DNA from 4 places in the Aminobacter sp. MET-1 genome. Region 2 is predicted to be linked to each of the others. Evidence: riboswitches for the same ligand, from Rfam matches in the RefSeq annotation. Region 2 holds a riboswitch; each other region holds the start of a gene.
What was found. A riboswitch is a leader RNA that binds a small molecule or an ion and turns the genes downstream of it on or off. The one in region 2 is predicted to bind cobalamin.
Positions count from the first base shown of each region.

Region 1: linked by a shared signal. The riboswitch ahead of NDO48_RS07315 (CbiX/SirB N-terminal domain-containing protein) and the one ahead of NDO48_RS13435 (ribonucleoside-diphosphate reductase subunit alpha) in region 2 are both predicted to bind cobalamin.
Region 3: linked by a shared signal. The riboswitch ahead of bluB (5,6-dimethylbenzimidazole synthase) and the one ahead of NDO48_RS13435 (ribonucleoside-diphosphate reductase subunit alpha) in region 2 are both predicted to bind cobalamin.
Region 4: linked by a shared signal. The riboswitch ahead of NDO48_RS05020 ((2Fe-2S) ferredoxin domain-containing protein) and the one ahead of NDO48_RS13435 (ribonucleoside-diphosphate reductase subunit alpha) in region 2 are both predicted to bind cobalamin.

Region 1 covers NZ_JAMSHL010000004.1:101,052-105,615, forward strand. Annotated here, with positions in the region: gene NDO48_RS07305 (response regulator transcription factor) at 1-315, shown strand, start outside; gene NDO48_RS07310 (sensor histidine kinase) at 315-1,667, shown strand; gene NDO48_RS07315 (CbiX/SirB N-terminal domain-containing protein) at 1,701-2,033, opposite strand; cobalamin riboswitch at 2,135-2,326, opposite strand; gene metH (methionine synthase) at 2,370-4,564, opposite strand, start outside.
Region 2 covers NZ_JAMSHL010000008.1:56,892-61,455, reverse strand. Annotated here, with positions in the region: gene NDO48_RS13450 (nucleotidyltransferase domain-containing protein) at 1-478, shown strand, start outside; gene NDO48_RS13445 (OsmC family protein) at 552-974, opposite strand; gene NDO48_RS13440 (HNH endonuclease) at 1,085-1,984, opposite strand; cobalamin riboswitch at 2,392-2,602, shown strand; gene NDO48_RS13435 (ribonucleoside-diphosphate reductase subunit alpha) at 2,709-4,564, shown strand, end outside.
Region 3 covers NZ_JAMSHL010000007.1:73,279-77,842, reverse strand. Annotated here, with positions in the region: gene NDO48_RS12215 (outer membrane beta-barrel protein) at 97-1,773, shown strand; gene bluB (5,6-dimethylbenzimidazole synthase) at 1,962-2,678, opposite strand; cobalamin riboswitch at 2,726-2,909, opposite strand; gene galU (UTP--glucose-1-phosphate uridylyltransferase GalU) at 2,977-3,864, opposite strand; gene NDO48_RS12200 (lytic murein transglycosylase) at 4,114-4,564, shown strand, end outside.
Region 4 covers NZ_JAMSHL010000003.1:9,262-13,825, forward strand. Annotated here, with positions in the region: partial or broken gene NDO48_RS05005 (nucleoside hydrolase) at 1-210, shown strand, start outside; gene NDO48_RS05010 (DMT family transporter) at 397-1,293, opposite strand; gene NDO48_RS05015 (LysR family transcriptional regulator) at 1,466-2,356, shown strand; cobalamin riboswitch at 2,591-2,797, shown strand; gene NDO48_RS05020 ((2Fe-2S) ferredoxin domain-containing protein) at 3,034-3,732, shown strand; gene NDO48_RS05025 (ABC transporter substrate-binding protein) at 3,734-4,564, shown strand, end outside.

The sequences.
Region 1 (4,564 bases), on a different contig from region 2:
AACCTGCAGCCCGACGTCGCCAATGTCGGCCGCATATCGTTCGACTTCACCCATCGCGAAGCGCATGTCGGAGGCATTCACCTGCGCATGCCCCGGCGGGAATTGCTGGTGCTCGAGGCGCTGATGCGGCGTATGGGCCGCATGGTGCTGCGCGAAACGCTGATGGAAGCGGTCTTCGGCATGAACGACGACATCGAGTCGAATGCGCTCGACACCCATATCTCCAGGGTTCGTCGCAAGCTGGTGGACGCCGATGCTGGCGTCGTCATCAGCGGCATTCGCGGCGTCGGCTATCTGTTGCGCGAGACGCCGTGATGGCAACAAGGCCGCCGTCGCTCAAGTGGCTTCTGGTCAGCCGAATGGTGACGCTGCAGGCGGCCATGATCGCGGCGTTCCTGGTGTTGATCGTCGCTGCACTGTGGGGCACAGGCTATCTCGTCGACGATTATGAGGGCGGCAGCCTCGATGTGCTTGCGGATGCCGTGGTGCGGGACGCCAATGGCAGGCTCGCCCTTGCGCCGACATCGGAACTGGCGCGGCTCAGGACGCATGCACCTGGCCTGTGGTTCGTCATGCGCGACAAGACGGGACACCGCTTGAGCGAAGGCACGATACCACCTGTCTATGCGCCCGTCGCCGGTATCATCGAGCAGCTGAACGACGCGCGGCTGGGCCATCCGCTCGGCGACGAAGCCAAGCCCGACGCGATCGTCAAATGGACCGATACCGCTGCCGGCAAGGTGCAGATCCTGACCGGCACGCAAGGCCGGATGTCCGTCCGGCGTTTGCTTGCGGGTGTCTCGGGTGGGTTCATTTCGGTGATCTTGCCGGTGATCGTTCTCATGGCGCTGGCGACGATGGTTGCCACACCGCTTGTCGTGCGCCGCTCGCTGGCGGGCCTGGGGCAGACGGTGTCGCAGGCCACGCGCATCGAGTTCGACAAGCGCGGTGTGCAGCTGCCGGTGAACGAGGTGCCGGTCGAAATCGGTCCGCTTGTCAGCGCCGTCAATGATGCGCTCCGGCGTCTCGATGCGGGGTACGAGCGCCATCAGCACTTCCTCGCCCAGGCCGCGCATGAATTGCGCACGCCCATCGCCATCCTGAACGCGCGTGTCTCGGCGCTGCCGGCAGGCGCGGACAAGAGGGAGCTGCTCGAGGATGCGGCGCGGCTGACCACGCTCGCCGGGCAGCTGCTCGATCTGCAACGGCTCGACCAGAAGGGGAACCGGTTTGCACCCGTCAATCTCGTCGCCATGGCCAAGCAGGTGGTGTTCGATCTCGGGCCGCTGGCGCTCGCGGCGGGTTACGACATGTCGTTCGAGCCCGAGGTGGAGACAGTTCCGGTAGAGGGTGACCAGACATCGCTCGAACGGGCGCTGACCAATCTGGTGCAAAATGCCATCGATCATGGCGGACGCCAGGGCGTTATCACAGTACGTGTGGGTGCCGCCGGCTTCGTCGAGGTCTGCGACGAGGGGCAGGGCATCGCGGCCGATCAGCGCAAGGCGATCTTCGAACCGTTCAACCGCCTCAAGCCCGATGGGCGCGGCGCCGGGCTGGGACTCAACCTGGTGCGCGAGATCATGGCGCTGCACGGGGGGCAGGTCGCGGTTATAGAGACTGCGAAAGGGGCATGCCTCCGCCTTTCATTTCGATCGAGTGATTAGCCGGCTTTCTGTCGGCGCGCAGTTTCTATGAATCTAGCTGGACTCGGCGGGGAAGGGCGGGCGCAGCGTCTGCCTGCGGCGCAGCGACTTGGTGAGCCAGGCGGTGAAGCTCGGCTCGATGGGCAGCATCAGCGGCAGGATCAGGACGTCGGAGGCGCCGGCTGCCCGCAGCGAGCCAAGGACCTCGCGCAGTGACGGCGTGCCTTGCTCGGTGAAGCCGAAGCTGGCGCCGGCGACGCCGGGCAGCGCGGCTGCAAGGTCGGTAAGTTGCTGCATCTGCTTGTGGGGTGCTGCGGCAAAGGCGGACTTTGCGACGAGCAGCACATGCGGTTGTGGCGCGGAGTTGTTTTCGGTTGAGTTCGACACCTGCAATCCCTGACCAGCCGGAGCGGGAGTGCGGTAACGCAGGCCGAACGGCGCCGGAACGGCAACCGATTCAACCGCGTCCCTGTGGTACACTCCGCCCACGGAACCTCACTTGGTCAGGCAGGTCTCCTGGCTCGCAGGTCGTCGCTTCACCGCCTATCTTCCCGGCTTCATGCCAGTGACGCGGTGGGCAATGTGGCTCGCCGCTTACAGTTGCGGGGCAGCTTCGGCTTCTACGAATTCCCTCTTAGCTCCCGCCCAGAGGCGGGAGAACCATAACCGTGCGGCACGCTATAGTGGCGCGCCGGTCAAGCGCGCAAGCCGCGAAGCCGGCAACTATTCAGCCGCCTCGGAGAAGGCCGTCGGCAGGTAGTTGAGGATCGGCGCCAGCCAGCGCTCTGCTTCCTGGAGCGACATGCCCTTGCGCTCCGCATAGTCCTTGACTTGATCGCGCTCGACCTTGGCGACGCCGAAGTAATAGCTCTCGGGGTGCGACAGATAGAGGCCCGAGACAGACGAGCCGGGCCACATGGCCATGCTTTCGGTCAGGGTCACGCCAGCGGTTTTCTCGGCGTCGAGCAGGCGGAACAGCGTCGTCTTTTCGGTATGGTCGGGTTGGGCCGGATAGCCGGGCGCCGGGCGGATGCCGGCATAAGCCTCGCCGACCAGCTCGTCACTGGTCAGCTTCTCATCCTTGGCATAGCCCCAGAATTCCTTGCGGACGCGCTCATGCAGGCATTCGGCAAAAGCCTCGGCAAAACGGTCGGCCAGCGCCTTGACCAGGATCGAGGAGTAGTCGTCATTGGCGCGCTCGAAGCGCTCGGCGATCGCCACTTCTTCGATGCCCGCCGTCACCACGAAGCCGCCGACATAATCGGCTTTGCCGCTGTCGGATGGAGCGACGAAGTCGGACAGCGCCACATTGGGCCGGCCGTCGCGCTTGGTCAGCTGCTGGCGCAGCGTGAAGAGGGTCGCGAGCTCGCTCTGGCGGGTATCGTCGGCGAACAGCCTGATGTCGTCGCCGATTGTGTTGGCCGGCCAGAAGCCGATCACGGCCTTGGGCGCGAACCATTTCTCGTCGATGACCTTTTTCAGCATCGCCTGGGCGTCTTCGAACAGCTGACGTGCGGCCGCGCCCTGCTTCTCGTCCTCGAGGATCTTGGGATAGCGGCCCTTGAGCTCCCAGGTCTGGAAGAAGGGCGTCCAGTCGATGTAGCGGGCGAGTTCGGCGAGCTCCCAGCTTTCGAACACCTTTGTGCCGAGGAAGCTCGGCTTCGGCGGCGTGTAGCCGGCCCAGTCGACCTTCTGCGCATTGGCGCGAGCGCGGGCCAGCGGCAGGCGCTGCTTCTCGCGCTCGGAGCGCTCATGCGCCTCGGCGACCTTCACATATTCGGCCTGGATGCCCTCGACATAGCCGGCCTTCGCCTCCGGCGAGAGCAGGCTCGACACCACGCCCACGGCGCGGCTGGCGTCGGTGACATAGACAGCCTGGCCGCTGGCATAGCGCGGGTGGATCTTCACTGCCGTGTGGACGCGGCTGGTGGTGGCGCCGCCGATCAGCAGCGGGATGTCGAAACCCTCGCGCTCCATTTCGGCGGCGACATGGGCCATTTCGTCGAGCGAGGGCGTGATGAGGCCGGACAGGCCGATGATGTCGACATTCTGCTCGCGCGCGGTCTGCAGGATCCTGGTCGCCGGCACCATGACGCCGAGGTCGATGATCTCGTAGTTGTTGCAGGCGAGAACGACGCCGACGATGTTCTTGCCGATGTCGTGGACATCGCCCTTCACCGTCGCCATCAGAATCTTTCCCGCGCTCCTGCGGTCGGAGCCTCCATTTGCGGCCTTCTCGGCCTCCATATAGGGCAACAGCACGGCGACCGCCTGCTTCATGACGCGTGCGGATTTCACCACCTGCGGCAGGAACATCTTGCCCGCGCCGAACAGGTCGCCGACGACATTCATGCCGGCCATCAGCGGGCCTTCGATGACATGCAGCGGCCGTTCGGCCTTCTGGCGCGCTTCCTCAGTGTCGGCGTCGATGTATTCGGTGATGCCATTGACGAGTGCGTGCTCGAGGCGTTTTTCGACCGGCCATTCGCGCCAGGCGAGGTCCTTTTCCTTGGCCTCCTTGCCTGCCGAACCCTTGTAGCGCTCGGCCAGTTCGAGCATGCGCTCGGTGGCGGTGCCGCCCGACTTCGGTACGCGGTTCAGCACCACGTCCTCGCAGGCCTCGCGCAGCTTGGGGTCGATCGATTCATAGACGGCCAGCTGGCCGGCATTGACGATGCCCATGTCCATGCCCGCCTGGATGGCGTGGTAGAGGAACACGGCGTGCATGGCCTCACGCACCGGCTCGTTGCCGCGGAACGAGAAGGACAGATTCGACACGCCACCCGAGACGTGGACATGCGGGAGCGACTGCGTGATTTCCCGCGCGGCCTCGATGAAGTCGACGCCGTAATTGTCGTGCTCTTCGATGCCGGTGGCGACAGCGAAGATGTTGGGGTCGAAGATGATGTCCTCGGGCG
Region 2 (4,564 bases):
CGGACACCAGACCCGCGATCACGAGGATCTCGAATTCACCGTCCTGCGCGAGGACTTGCCGATCTTTCGCAGCGCGCTGAAGGGCGTCGTCTTTTTCACCGCTGGCGGCGGCATTGTCGAATACCTGCCCGAAGGCAGCACCATCCCGGCGTCGATTTCGCAGGTGTGGTGCCTGGACGTTGCCGATAACTGCTGGCGCGTCGACATGATGGTCGAACCGGGCACGCCGGAAAGCTGGGTCTGCAAGCGCAACCAGTCGATTGTCCGCCCCCGCGCCGAGATGGTCGGCGTCACCGACACCGGCATCCCCTATCTCAAGGCTGCGGCGATCCTCTTGCTCAAGGCCAAGCACCAGCGTGACAAGGATGAGTTCGACTTCCGTACCGCCTTGCCAAAACTGGAGAAGGCCGAACGCGACTGGCTGGGAGCCAGCCTCGGGGCAACGCACCCCGGTCATGACTGGATAAAGCTGCTCTAGACAGGCACCGGCCGGGTCTGATCAAGCTGCGCCCGAAACGCCACGGCCCGGCCGCGATCCATCCGGCAATCGCTCAGTTCGAGGTGTCGATGACCTCGAAATCATGGGTGATTTCGGCCGTCTTGGCCATCATCGCCGAAGCCGAGCAGTACTTCTCGACCGACAGCTCGATGGCGCGCTTGACCTTGTCGGACGACAGCTTCTTGCCCTTGACGATGTAGTGCATGTGGATCTTGGTGAAGACCTTGGGCTCGGTCTCGGCGCGGTCGGCATCCATTTCCACCACCACGTCCTCGACCGCCTCGCGGCCTTTTTCAAGGATATGGACGACGTCATAGGCCGAGCAGCCGCCAGTGCCGAGCAGCACCAGTTCCATCGGGCTCGGGCCCGGCGTCCGGCCTTCCGTGCCATGCGAGGTGCCGAGAACCAGCTTATGTCCGCTGCCGGACTCGCCGACGAAGGTGCGATCCTCGACCCATTTCACACGTGCTTTCACGAAGACGTCCTTCCCAATCAAAAAATGCCAGCAGGCAACAACCACAGACTCTATCGTCAGCTAGCGCGGCGGATATCGATGCGCAAGGCACAGAGCGGTTACTCGTACGCTCAGTGCTTGAAGCAGTTTTCTCTGTGCCATCGCAGAAAGTGCGGATGAGGCCGATCCGACCCGCGCATCGGCACAAGCGCTCGCCCGGTACGATTGATAATCCCGCGAATGCCATCGGCGTCGTTCGCTTGTCGGGAAATCAGGATCTCAAGCTCATCCGACAGGCTGATGAGCCCTCTGTCAAACATCCAGTGCGCAGTGCCGGATAGCGCAATGCCATTGCTCACGACATCGGGACCGCTGGCTTCCACCGGTCGGATATGCGCAGCTTCGACCTCAGCGCGTCCCCCGCCGTTGATGAGTTTTAGTCCGGTGACCGCACAGCGCTCGTCATAGGCGCGCAACACCACCTGCCGGAAAACGCGATCGCGCACGATGCGCGAACTGAGAAATGACGTCCGCTCCCGGGCTTCTTCGAAAACGAACGGCGTCTGCTCCTCCGCGAAGCCGTCGACAGGCAATTCGGGGTCATTGCGCGGAAGTAGTGGCTCCGCCTGATCCAATCCGAGGCTGACGATCCGACCGAAGTCGCTCGGTGACAGTGCTCGAACAGCAGATTGCGCTCGCCCCGAGATAGCGCCGGCATCGTTCAAGAGACCGCGCTCAATCACGCCCGCGTCATTGGAGAACGGCACCGGTCTCGCGAAATCGAGATAGCTGCCAGGCTCGATGATCGCCAAGAACATACCTGGAACACTTGGATCGTTTATGACCTGCTGGACCCTGGCAACAGCAAAATACCCTTTGGTGTCAGCCACCTTGCGAGGTTCATAATAAATGATCCAGTCACCGACGCAGGCTTGAACTCTGCCGAAGTACTGCGAAGGAAATTGATAGCGCTCCGCCGGACTATCGTCGTAGATCGAATCCGACCTGTGAATGAAGACCCCATACCCCATAGGCCTTCCGTAGCGCGAACATCCGGGAATTGCGATCTGAAAATCTTCGAATTGTCGCAGGTTTTCTCAAAGATCAGCCAGAGGGGCATCTCGATTTCGCCGCTCGGAACTACCCGATAACAGGCGCATCGGGGCCCTGCAGCGAGGTCAACGCATAGGGGCGTCGTGCATACCTTTAGCTGCAGCCTCTTCACAACACCCCAAACATCACAGATGACAGCGCCGATTCATGGCTCCTGTTCAACAGAGTAGCCGGGCAAGCGATCGACAAAGAGGTCGCGCCAGTTGCCCCGTGGGGGCCTGCTTGTCCAGCTCAATGGACGTTTCTCGGTCCAGATGGACATTGCGTTGAGCATCATCCACGAATTCCTCAGCACCCACATATTGACCATCCCCGTTATTTGACCACTAAATATACAAGTCGTGGTTCTTCCGAGTCGATTTCGGCCCGGGAGCTAAGAGGGAAGTCGGTGCCTCGAAAGGGAATGCCGACGCTGCCCCCGCAACTGTAAGCAGTGAGCTTGCGTCGAATAACGCCACTGATGCGATCGCATCGGGAAGGCCGACGTAAGTAATGACCTGCGAGCCAGGAGACCTGCCGTGACGGATTGATCGAACCTCGGGCGGGGTGTCCCGGCGGTGCGCTTGCAGTCGCATGGCCGATGGCATTTTGCGTCCAGCAGCGTTCCCGGCAAGCCCCGTCCGCAACGCCACGGGGATAGAGATGCCGGCGACTTCGACACAGACCTCCAACGGGATCGCTGCGATCCCTGTTTCCAATCCTAGAAAAGACACGACGGTGGCAGAACCTGCCTATCGCGTCATCCGCCGCAATGGCGGAGTCACGCCCTTCGATCCGACCAAGATCACCGTGGCGCTGACCAAGGCCTTTCTTGCAGTCGAAGGCTCGGTTGCCGCCGGATCGCGCCGTGTCCATGACGTGGTAGAGGAACTCACCGAGCAGGTGTCGACTGCGCTGGCGCGCCGGGTCGGCGAAGGCCGCACCTTCCACATCGAGGACGTGCAGGATCAGGTAGAGCTCGCATTGATGCGCGGCGGTCATCACAAGGTGGCCCGCGCCTATGTGCTCTATCGAGAAGAGCGCGCCAAGGAGCGGCAGGCCGAGAAGGAGATCGCGGCGCTGCCCTCTCCCTCGCTTCAGGTCCGGCTCGACGACGGAACTCTTACCCCGCTCGACGATATCAGGCTGTCGCACATCGTCGAGGACGCCTGCCAGGGACTGGAGGCGGTAGCGGCAGCGCCCATTCTCACCGAGGCTCGGCGCAATCTCTATGATGGCATCACGCTGGACGAACTGTCGCTGGCACCGATCCTCGCAGCGCGCACTCTGGTCGAGCAGGAACCGAACTACGCCTTCGTCTCGGCGCGGCTGCTGCTGGATCGCCTGCGGCGCGAGGCGCTGAGCTTCGTGTCCGGCCGCCCCGAGCAGGCTACGCAGGACCAGATGGCCGAGCGCTATCCCTCCTACTTCGGTGAGTTCGTGGCCGCCGGCATCGAGGCCCATCTGATCGACCCTGAGCTCGGCCGTTTCGATCTCGTCCGGCTGGGCGCAGCCCTCAAGCCCGAGCGTGACCTGCTGTTCCAGTACCTGGGCCTGCAGACGCTTTACGACCGCTACTTCCTGTACACCAGGGGCAAGCGTATCGAGCTGCCGCAGGCTTTCTTCATGCGCGTCGCCATGGGGCTGGCGATCAGGGAGATCGACCGCGATGCCAAGGCAATCGAATTCTACGACCTTCTGTCCTCCTTCGACTTCATGGCCTCGACCCCTACCCTGTTCAACTCGGGCACGCTCAGGCCTCAGCTGTCGTCCTGCTTCCTCACCACCATCGGCGACGATCTCGACGCGATTTTCAAGGGCATCAAGGACAACGCCCTGCTCGCCAAATATTCCGGCGGACTCGGCAATGACTGGACCCCGGTGCGCGGCCTCGGCGCCCACATCAAAGGCACCAATGGCGAGAGCCAGGGCGTCGTGCCCTTCCTCAAGGTTGCCAACGACACGGCCATCGCCGTCAACCAGGGCGGCAAGCGCAAGGGTGCGGTCTGCGCCTATCTGGAGACCTGGCACATCGACATCGAGGAGTTCCTCGACCTCAGGAAGAACACAGGCGACGACCGTCGCCGCACCCATGACATGAACACCGCCAAGTGGGTGCCCGACCTGTTCATGGAGCGCGTCGAGGCGGATGCGGAATGGACGCTGTTCTCGCCGGACGAGACCGCCGACCTGCACGACCTCTACGGCAAACCGTTCCGCACGGCCTACGAAGCCTATGAGGCCAAGGCGGCAAGCGGCGGCATCAAGGTTCACCGCAAGGTTCGTGCCGTCGATCTGTGGCGCAGGATCCTGACCATGCTGTTCGAGACAGGGCATCCCTGGGTGACGTTCAAGGATCCCTGCAACATCCGCTCGCCACAGGGCCATGTCGGCGTGGTGCATTCGTCGAACCTCTGCACCGAAATCACGCTCAACACGTCGAAGGACGAGGTCGCGGTCTGCAATCTCGGCTCGGTCAACCTCGCCAACCACGTGACAGACAAGGGCCTTGACCTCGA
Region 3 (4,564 bases), on a different contig from region 2:
CATGGCCATTTACCAGTTGCTAAGCACGGCGCAGTTCGCGCCGGCGAAGCAGTGGGTACGATGGCACGGGTCAGGCCGGAGCATAGGGGGCACCTCTTGGGTGCGCGCATCTGCGCCTTGCTGGCAACGGCAAGTGTGGCAGCGGTGCTGTGCGCCGGGCCGGTCCACGCCCAGGATGCCGGGCTGCGCGGCGCGGTCACCGACGACCAGGGCAAGCCTCTGAAGCGCAAGCGTCCCGCTGACGCATCGCAGGACCAGGCAACGGACGCCGACACGCAGAACCAAGCCGAGGACTACCAGCCGGCCAGTCCCGGCGCGGTGCCCGACAAGCCGGCCAACGCCTCGGCCAGCCTGTTCAGTGAACCGCCAAATGCCGACGATGCCTTCGCCAACGACGCGGGCCCCTTGCAGGCGCTGCCGCCGACCACGGCACGCGACCGGGCCAAGGCGCGGCGCGAGCAGCTCGCCGGCCGGCAACAGCCGGCGAACGCGCCGAAGAAGACCCCTGCCCCCGAGCAGGATGAAACCACCACCGGCACCGTGCGCCAGCAGACGGTGGATTTCGAAGGCAGCGAGGACAACGGCCCCGAATCCGCGCGCCAGGCAGCGATCGAAGGCCGCAAGCCGCAGCCCGAGCTCAATCCCTACGACCCGACGGGCATCCGCTTCGGCACCTTCGTGCTCAAGCCAAGCCTGGAACAGGGCGTCACCGCGACCTCCAACGCCGATTCGAGTTCGGATGGAAAGTCGGCGATCCTGTCTGAAACCACGCTCCGCCTGAATGCGGCGTCCGACTGGGACAGCCATTCGGCCACCGTCGATGCCTATGGCAACTTTCGCAAGTCGGTGTCCGGGCAGGAGGTCAAGGACGTCACCGGCGGCATCGACGGCCGCCTCCAGCTCGATCTTGCCGAAGGCATGCGCGCACTTGCCCGCCTCGGCTACAATGTCCGCCCGGAATCGGCGACCTCGCCCGTCGTCATCATCGGCACCGCCGAGCGCCCCACCCTGCAGACCTTCAACGGCTCGCTCGGCCTGGAAAAGGACGTCGGCAAGCTGCGCTTCGGCATATCGGGCGAAGCCGTCAAGGAAAGCTATGGCGACGCCGCTCTGTCGGGCGGCGGCACGCTGTCGCAGAAGGACAGGAACTCGACCCTCTACAATGGCAGGCTGCGCATCGGCTACGAGGTGTCGCCGGCGCTGACCCCGTTCGGCGAAATCCAGTTCGGCCGTCGCATCTACGACCTGAGGTTCGACACCGCCGGTTTCGAGCGTTCGGCAAATCAGTTTGCCGCCCTTGCAGGCGTCGAGATCGACATGGGCGAGAAATTCGGCGGCGAGATTTCCGCCGGCTGGGTCGGCCAGACCTTTGACGACGGCAGGCTGGGCAGCATCTCCGCCGCCTCCGTCGCCGCAGATCTCCGGTGGTCGCCGATGCGCGGCACCATCGTCACCCTCAACGGCACCACCTCGCTGGAAGGTTCGACGTCGGCAGGCGAAAGCGGCTCAGTACTCTATGCGGCGCGTCTCGGCGTCGAGCGCCAGATGCGCGCCAACCTCACCGGCTTCGCCGCCGCCGGCATCGGCTGGCGCGATTACGCCGGTTCAACCGACCATGATCTGTCCCTCAGTGCCGAGGCGGGCCTCACCTGGTGGCTCAACCGCTACACCGGCCTCACCGGACGCCTGCGCCACGAGACCTTCAGCAGCACGCTCTCCAACCGCGACAGCACCACCAACAGCGTCTTCGTCGGCGTGAAAGTTCAGCGCTAGGGTCTCAGCGTGCCGGCTTCGACTGGTGTCGCCTGCACATCCCGCAGTTCGTCATCCTCGACGTAGCGAGCGGAGAGTGTCGCGGATCCATGCCGTGGCCGGCAAAGTTGTCGGGACGGTCCAGAACGGCCGGAGCTGCGAGCCCCCAAAACGAGCACCCGGCAGCGCAAGAACGCCCGCCGCCCCGCTCATCCCAATCCTGCCACCGCCTCCTTCACCCCCTGCTCCCCCTCGCCGGCAAACACTTCGCTCATGACAAGCTCGGCCAACGGCAGCCGGTTGCCCCAGCCATGGCGCTCGAGATCTGGGCGCGCGGCGAATTCGCTGACGCGGCCAACGCAGAGATAGGCCACCGGCACGACATGTTCGGGGATCGCCAGCAATGCCTTCAGTGCGTCACGGTCGAGGATACTGACCCAGCCGATGCCGATGCCTTCGGCACGCGCCGCCAGCCAGAGGTTCTGCACCGCGCAAACAGTGCTGTAGAGATCCATTTCCGGATTGTGCCAGCGCCCCAGCGGCGAGTTGGCCGAGCGTCCCCGATCGCAGGTCACGACCAGGTTGAGCGGCGCCTCGCAGATGCCTTCGAGCTTGAGCTTGCGATAGAGCGCCTGCTTCTCCTCGACAATATGCGGCAGCTCCTGCCCGCGCGCCGCGAAAAACAGGTCGCGCACCAGCGCCCGGCGCTTGGCATCGCGGATGATGATGAAGTTCCATGGCTGCATGAAGCCGACCGATGGCGCGTGATGCGCCGCCATCAAAAGGCGCGCCATGACCACGTCGTCTATCGGATCGGGCAGGAAATGGCTGCGCACGTCGCGACGGGTGAAGATGGCCTTGTAGACGGCGTCCTGCGCCGCGGCATCGAACGAGCCGCAGGCGGTTTGAACATGGGCGGCCGGCATCGCGTGTCCCCTTGCGATAGAAACGGCGTCCGTCCGCCTGTCCATGCGGTGGACCATCTCTGCCGGGCCGGTCTTCTGGCTTCGAGTTCATCCCGCTTTCAGCACCTTCCCATCCTGCCGGACAGTGGCTTTTGCCGATACGGTCCCTCTTACAGCGATGGGCACGCCACGGAGTTTCACCGTGTTCCCGATTCTCCCGCATGAGCGGGCACCTGGCGGGAGTGTTCTACAGGCCTTGCGGGCCCTTGGCCACCGCGCCGCGCGCCCGAAAATGACGCGCGGGCGACATTGACGGGGCTCAGCGGCTGGGTTTCACCTCGCCCAGAAGCCCTTCGATCACTTCGGCCATGCGGCCGCTGATGTCGGAGCGCGCCAGGGCAAATGCCACATTGGCCTCGACAAAACCTTCCGGCGAGCCGCAGTCGAAGGTCCGGCCGCGATAGTGATAGCCATAAAAGGGCTGCGACTTCTCGAGCTTCAGCATGGCATCGGTCAGCTGGATCTCGTCGCCGGCGCCGCGCTCCTGCTTGGCCAGCAGTTCGAAGATCTGCGGCTGCAGAATGTAGCGGCCGTTGATGAACAGGTTCGACGGTGCCGTTCCCTGCTTCGGCTTCTCAACCATGCCGTCGATGGCAAAACCGGTATGAACGGCCTTTCCCTTGCCGACGATGCCATATTTGTGCGTCTCGGCCGGGTCGCATTCCTGCACGGCGATGATGTTGTTGCCGGTCTCGGCATAAAGCTCGACCATCTCGCGCATGCAGCTCTTTTCCGACTGCATGATCATGTCGGGAAGGAGAAGCGCGAAAGGCTCGTCGCCGACCAGTTCACGCGCGCACCATACAGCATGGCCGAGGCCGAGCGGCACCTGCTGGCGGGTGAACGACGTCTGGCCCGGCGCCGGCTGCAGCTTCTGCAGCCGCTCCAGCTGATCGCTTTTGCCGCGCTGGGCAAGCGTATCGTAGAGCTCGAACTGGACGTCGAAATGATCTTCGATGACCGCTTTGTTGCGGCCGGTGACGAAGATGAAGTGCTCGATGCCCGCTTCGCGGGCTTCGTCGACGACATACTGGATGACGGGACGGTCGACGACCGTCAGCATCTCCTTGGGGATAGACTTGGTGGCCGGCAGAAAGCGGGTGCCCAGGCCTGCGACGGGAAATACTGCCTTGCGAACTCTTTTCATTGCGCGGTCGTCCGAAAGAGAAAAATCGATATCGGGCACAACATTCTCATGCCTGAATTGAAGAATACTGAACGCGTTGGCACAATGGGGTGGCACGAGCAAGGCCGAGATCACGCGATCTTGATTGTGTTGGGCCTTCGGGGGACAATCCGACCCACGGCTTTTAGGTCCCCAGGGGGACTATGGTAAACTGATTGATAACCGGCATCGGCGATGAATCGACTTTCCGAACTCTTCCAGGAGGAAAGAATGCCCCTTCGCAAGACCGCCAGAAGCCTGGCAGGATTTGCCACGATCGCCGGCCTGTCGCTCGCGCTGCTGCTGCCTGCGGGCAAGGCTTCGGCCGAGGCCGGCTTCGAACGCTGGGTCGCTGGCTTCCGCGCCGTCGCCGCCGACAACGGCATTTCAGCGTCGACCTATAACCGTGCGTTCCGAGGCGTCACCTCGGCCGACCTGGAAGTGCTTGAAAAAGCGCGCTTCCAGCCCGAATTCACCGCACCCGTGTGGGACTATTTCGACAACCGCGTCCACGACCAGTCCATCGAGGTCGGCCGCGCCATGGCGCGCAAGTGGAAGCCGTGGCTCGACCGCATCGAGGCCAGCTACGGCGTCGACCGCTACGTGCTGCTCGCCATCTGGTCGATGGAATCGAACTACGGCGAGATTCTCAAGAACGACAAGGTGATGCGCAATGTCGTGC
Region 4 (4,564 bases), on a different contig from region 2:
AAAGCGGACATCCGCGTCGAAACCGCCGGCCGGTGGACAAAGGGCATGACCGTCTGCAACTTCGAGAAAATGGGCGGCATGCGCCATTTCGGCGGCACCGCCAGCGAGCAGGTCAACTTCCGCCACACGGTCGCGATGCAGCTCGACCATGCCAAATTCTGCGACCTGATCGTCGACGCGCTGGAGCGCCTCACCGCCCGCAAGTCATGACCGGTCCTCAGGGCGCGGGGCAGCTGGCAGGCCGGATGCGGTCCGGCAGCTTCAGGCGTTCAAGCTTCGGAAGCGGCCAGCTGGTGGCGGCCCCCTCGCCTCTGAAGGTCTGATGGCCGGCAGCCCGCGTCACCACCCGGAGCGACGAGGACGGCAACACGATCCGCGCCGCGGCAACGACCTGATTTATCCGCGCGAGGTCAGCCACACCCCCACCAGCGTCACAGCCAGCCCCAGAAACATGGCCGGGGTCAGCGGTTCTGCAAACAGCGCCCAGGCCCACAGCATCGTCACCGGCGGGCTCAGATAGATGGCCGCGCTGACCTTCGCCACCGGGAACATGCGCAGCATGGTGTAATACACCGAATAGGCGGCAAAGGTAGAGATCAGCACGAGCCAGACCATGCCGATGGCGAACTCGCGCGTCATGGGCGGGGCGATCTCTCCTTGGGCGAGCGCGCAGATGCCGAACAGCACAGCGCCTGTCAGCGTGTGGATGCACAGGCTTTGGTGCACCGGCATGTTCAGCGTTTCGCGCCCCCTGCGCAGAACCGACGCAAAGGCGAACACCATCATCGAAGCGATGGTCAAGCCGTAGGCCCACAAGGGAGCGGTGCCGAAACTCAAGCTGTCGAAGGACACGATCAGCACGCCCGCAACGGCGATGGCGGTGCCCAGCCACTGCCGTCCGGTAAGCCGCTCGCCCAGGAGCGGTTGAGCCATGACCGCGATCGCCAAAGGCACGAGATCGGAGATCAGCGCGACCAGCCCGGTCGGCACGCGCTGCTCGATCGCCACCGCAAAACCGCCCAGATAGATGAAAACGGCCATGACGCCGAACCCGACCTGGGACATCACGGCGCGCAGACGCATCCTCGGCCCGAAAGCCAGGGCAAACGGCAGCAGCAGCACCCCCGACAGCAGCGTGCGCCAGAACAGCAGCACGGCCACGCTCGCCTGTTCGCTGGCATAGCGGACGCCGACGAACCCCGAACTCCAGCCGATCACCAGCAGCGTTGCCATCAGGGGCCAGAGAAAGCGGGACCGTGTCGGGTCCGTGGAAGACAGGGAAAGATCGGTCATGGGAAGCCCAGATGGATATCATCCCGGGTTAGCCGTTCCCTTGATGGCGCGCACATGACAAATTTCGATCAGGCGATGACATTCATTGCCGAACGGTAATCGTTTCTTGCAAAAATACCGTCCGAAGACGAATGTAATCCCCGTCAGAAGTGGATTGGCGTCGAGGCCCGGAATGAACGAGATCAATGCGAGGCGACTGGACATCGACGCGCTGCGCGCGCTTCGGGCGATCAGGCTCCACGGCGGCGTCACCCGGGCTGCCGAGGCGCTCGGCCTGACGCAATCGGCCGTGAGCCACAAGATCAAGCGCATGGAAACGAGCCTTGGCTGCCAGTTGCTGGACAGACGGCCCGGCGGCGGCATGTTTACCTCAGAAGGAACGGCGCTGCTCGACTACGCCGCAAAGATCCTCGACCTGCACGACGAGGCGCTGATCACCTTCGCCAGGTCGGATCTGGCCGGCCGGATCCTGCTGGGTCTCACCGAGGACACCACATGCTCGGACCTGTCGCGCATCCTCGGGCGCTTCCGGCGCCAGCATCCCCATGTCGCGGTGAGAACAAAGGTTCGAATGAGCCTGGTTCTGCGCGCGATGCTCGAGCGCGGCGAGATGGATGTGGCCATCGTGCAGGTTTTCGCCCATGAGGTGCGACCGACCGACCTGGTGCTGTTTCGCGAAAACCTGCACTGGGTCAAATCCCGCGAACTGCTGCTGGATCCTGAAGGACCGATCCCGTTCCTGTCCTTCGACGGCGACTGTTTCTACCGACGCTGGGCAATCGACATTGGACAGGATGGCGGGGCGGAGCTGGAAACCGTGTTCGAATGCTCAAGCGCCGCAGGCATCGTCGCTGCGGTCAATGCGGGACTGGGCGTCGCACTCCTGAGTGACCGCCATCTGCGTCCGGACATGGAGATCCTCGACAACAGCCTTCCCGCGCCCCCGCAGCTTGTCTACGTGGTGCGACGGGCGAAAAAGACGAGGAACCCTGCCCTCGAAAGCCTGATCTCCGAGATTGAGACCGAGGTCAGCCGCTACGGCAAACTGGCATTGGCAGGCTAGCCAATTCCTGTTCTCCGCCAGGAGGTGAAAGCTCTTGCTCGCGCCACAAACAGACGTCCGGCAGGTGCCGACAACAAGCTGCTGACGCTGACTATGCCGTGCGCAAGTCGAATGACGTCACACCAAGAAGAACAGCCAGCCATGGCATGTTCGTGCTCACAATATAGCTAATCTGCTTTTTGGGTCTTCCGGCAAATGGCTGACGAACGGGGATTGACTTGAAGGTCGATAGCGATAGGTTGCGCCCGTCAAGGTTCTGTCGCGACGGCCTGCGCCGACGTGACAGCTAAGAGGGAATCCGGTGCGAAACCGGAGCTGACCCGCAACTGTAAGCGGCGAGTTGTTACGCCAACGACGTCACTGGCACTTCGGTGCTGGGAAGACAGGCGAAACAGCGATGAACCGCGAGCCAGGAGACCTGCCTGACTGCTTAGGTTCCGTGGTCGGGGTGTGCCACAGGAGCGCGCGCTGTCGCGGCTGCCTCTGGCATGTCTGCGCGGCCACGTTTCCATATCCCCGCTCGCATCAGGTCGGGGATTTTTTCGTTGGAAACAGATTTTCCTTTTTCGAACTCCAAACTCAAGCCGGGCAAAGTGGCGTCCGGGCGGGCCGTATTGCTGGTCGCAAAGTCGGCATTTGCAGCGGCTCCGCATGCCGAAATGCAACGCATGGGGGCAATGGCTGCATTGTTACAGGGGGTAGCTACGGCGGTTGCCTGCTATTCCGAGCAGGGTCAGCCCTCGCTGCGCGACGCGCTCCTGTCATTGCGCGGCGGGCCTTATGAAACCATCATCGTAGTGCCGCTGGTTCTTCCGCTGGAGCCAGGATTCCTCAACTGGATCACACGCTCGCTGAAGCGCTGGCAGTCCGAACATCCAGGTGCGTGGCCGCCGATCCGGATATCCCGCGATATCGCCCAGAGCCTCCATTTCGAGCCCTTGCTCGGGGCTCTCATCAACGGTGCTTCTGCCGAGCCTGCAATTCCAACCGACGATCCCGTGAAGCTGGAAGGATCGCTGGTGCCGGCGCAGAAGCGACGGGTCCTTGTCTGCGAAGGCGGCGCCTGCAACGCGGCCGGCGCACACGCGATTTGGGGCCACCTGCGCAATGTGCAGGAAAACCGCAAGCTGCGCACGACCGGCGACGGCACGATGACCGCCAAGGCGACATGCCTCGGGCCCTGCAATCTCGCGCCCGTGCTCCAGGTCTTTCCCGAAGGCACCTATTACGGCGGCGTCACTGAGACGGCGGTCGACCGTATCGTCGAGGAACACCTGCTCGGCGGCCGGGTCGTCGAAGATTTCGCCTACCAGCCGACGGGCCGCAAACAGCGGCTGCGTCTCGTGCCCAAGAATTCCACATCTACAGGAGAGTAAGATGAACTATCTTTCGCGGACTGCATTGGCCGCGCTTGCCGCCGCCTGGTCGACCTTCGCCTTGCCTGCTTTCGCCCAGGAAGCGGCGCCTGCGGACGAGCAGGTCTTGCGGCTCGTTACGGCAAACATGCCGCGCTCGCTCGACCCCATCAACATCGATGCCCAGCGGATCATCAACAACGGCTTCGCCGAGCCGCTGGTTCATGCCACGCTCGACGGCGCAAACCTCATCCCGGCGCTCGCCAAAAGCTGGGAGCGGGTTGAACCGACTTTGTGGCGGATCGAGTTGCAGCCGAACGCCAGGTTCTGGAGCGGCGCGCCCGTCGATGCGGCGGCCGTCCAGGCATCCTTCGAGCGACACCAGGCCAAGAACACCCGCGCGGCCTCGATCCTGCGTGGCGCGACGTTCAAGGCCGTGGGTCCAACCACGCTTGAAATCCGCACCGAGAGGCCGGACCCGGCATTCCTGTTCAAGACGGTCACGATCGCTGTGCACAACGCCGCGCGCGCCGAAGAACTCGGCGATCGATACGCGCTGGAGGCCGACCTCTCCGGCTACTTCAAGCCTGCCGAGTTTGTCCCCGGCGAGCTCGTGGTGGCCAAGCCGTTCGAGGGCTACTGGGGCGAGCAGCCCAAGCTCCAGCGGCTCGAAGCCCGTTTCGTCGTCGATCCGCAGACCCGCTATCTGGCCATGCAGTCGGGCGAGGCCGACATGGATGCCAACGTCCAGTTCGAGCAGCGCCGCGCCTATGTCCGCTCCAAAGACTACAAGTTCCCTGTCGTCAACGCGAGCAACTGGAACATCTGGATGAACTACCGCAACCCTCTGCTT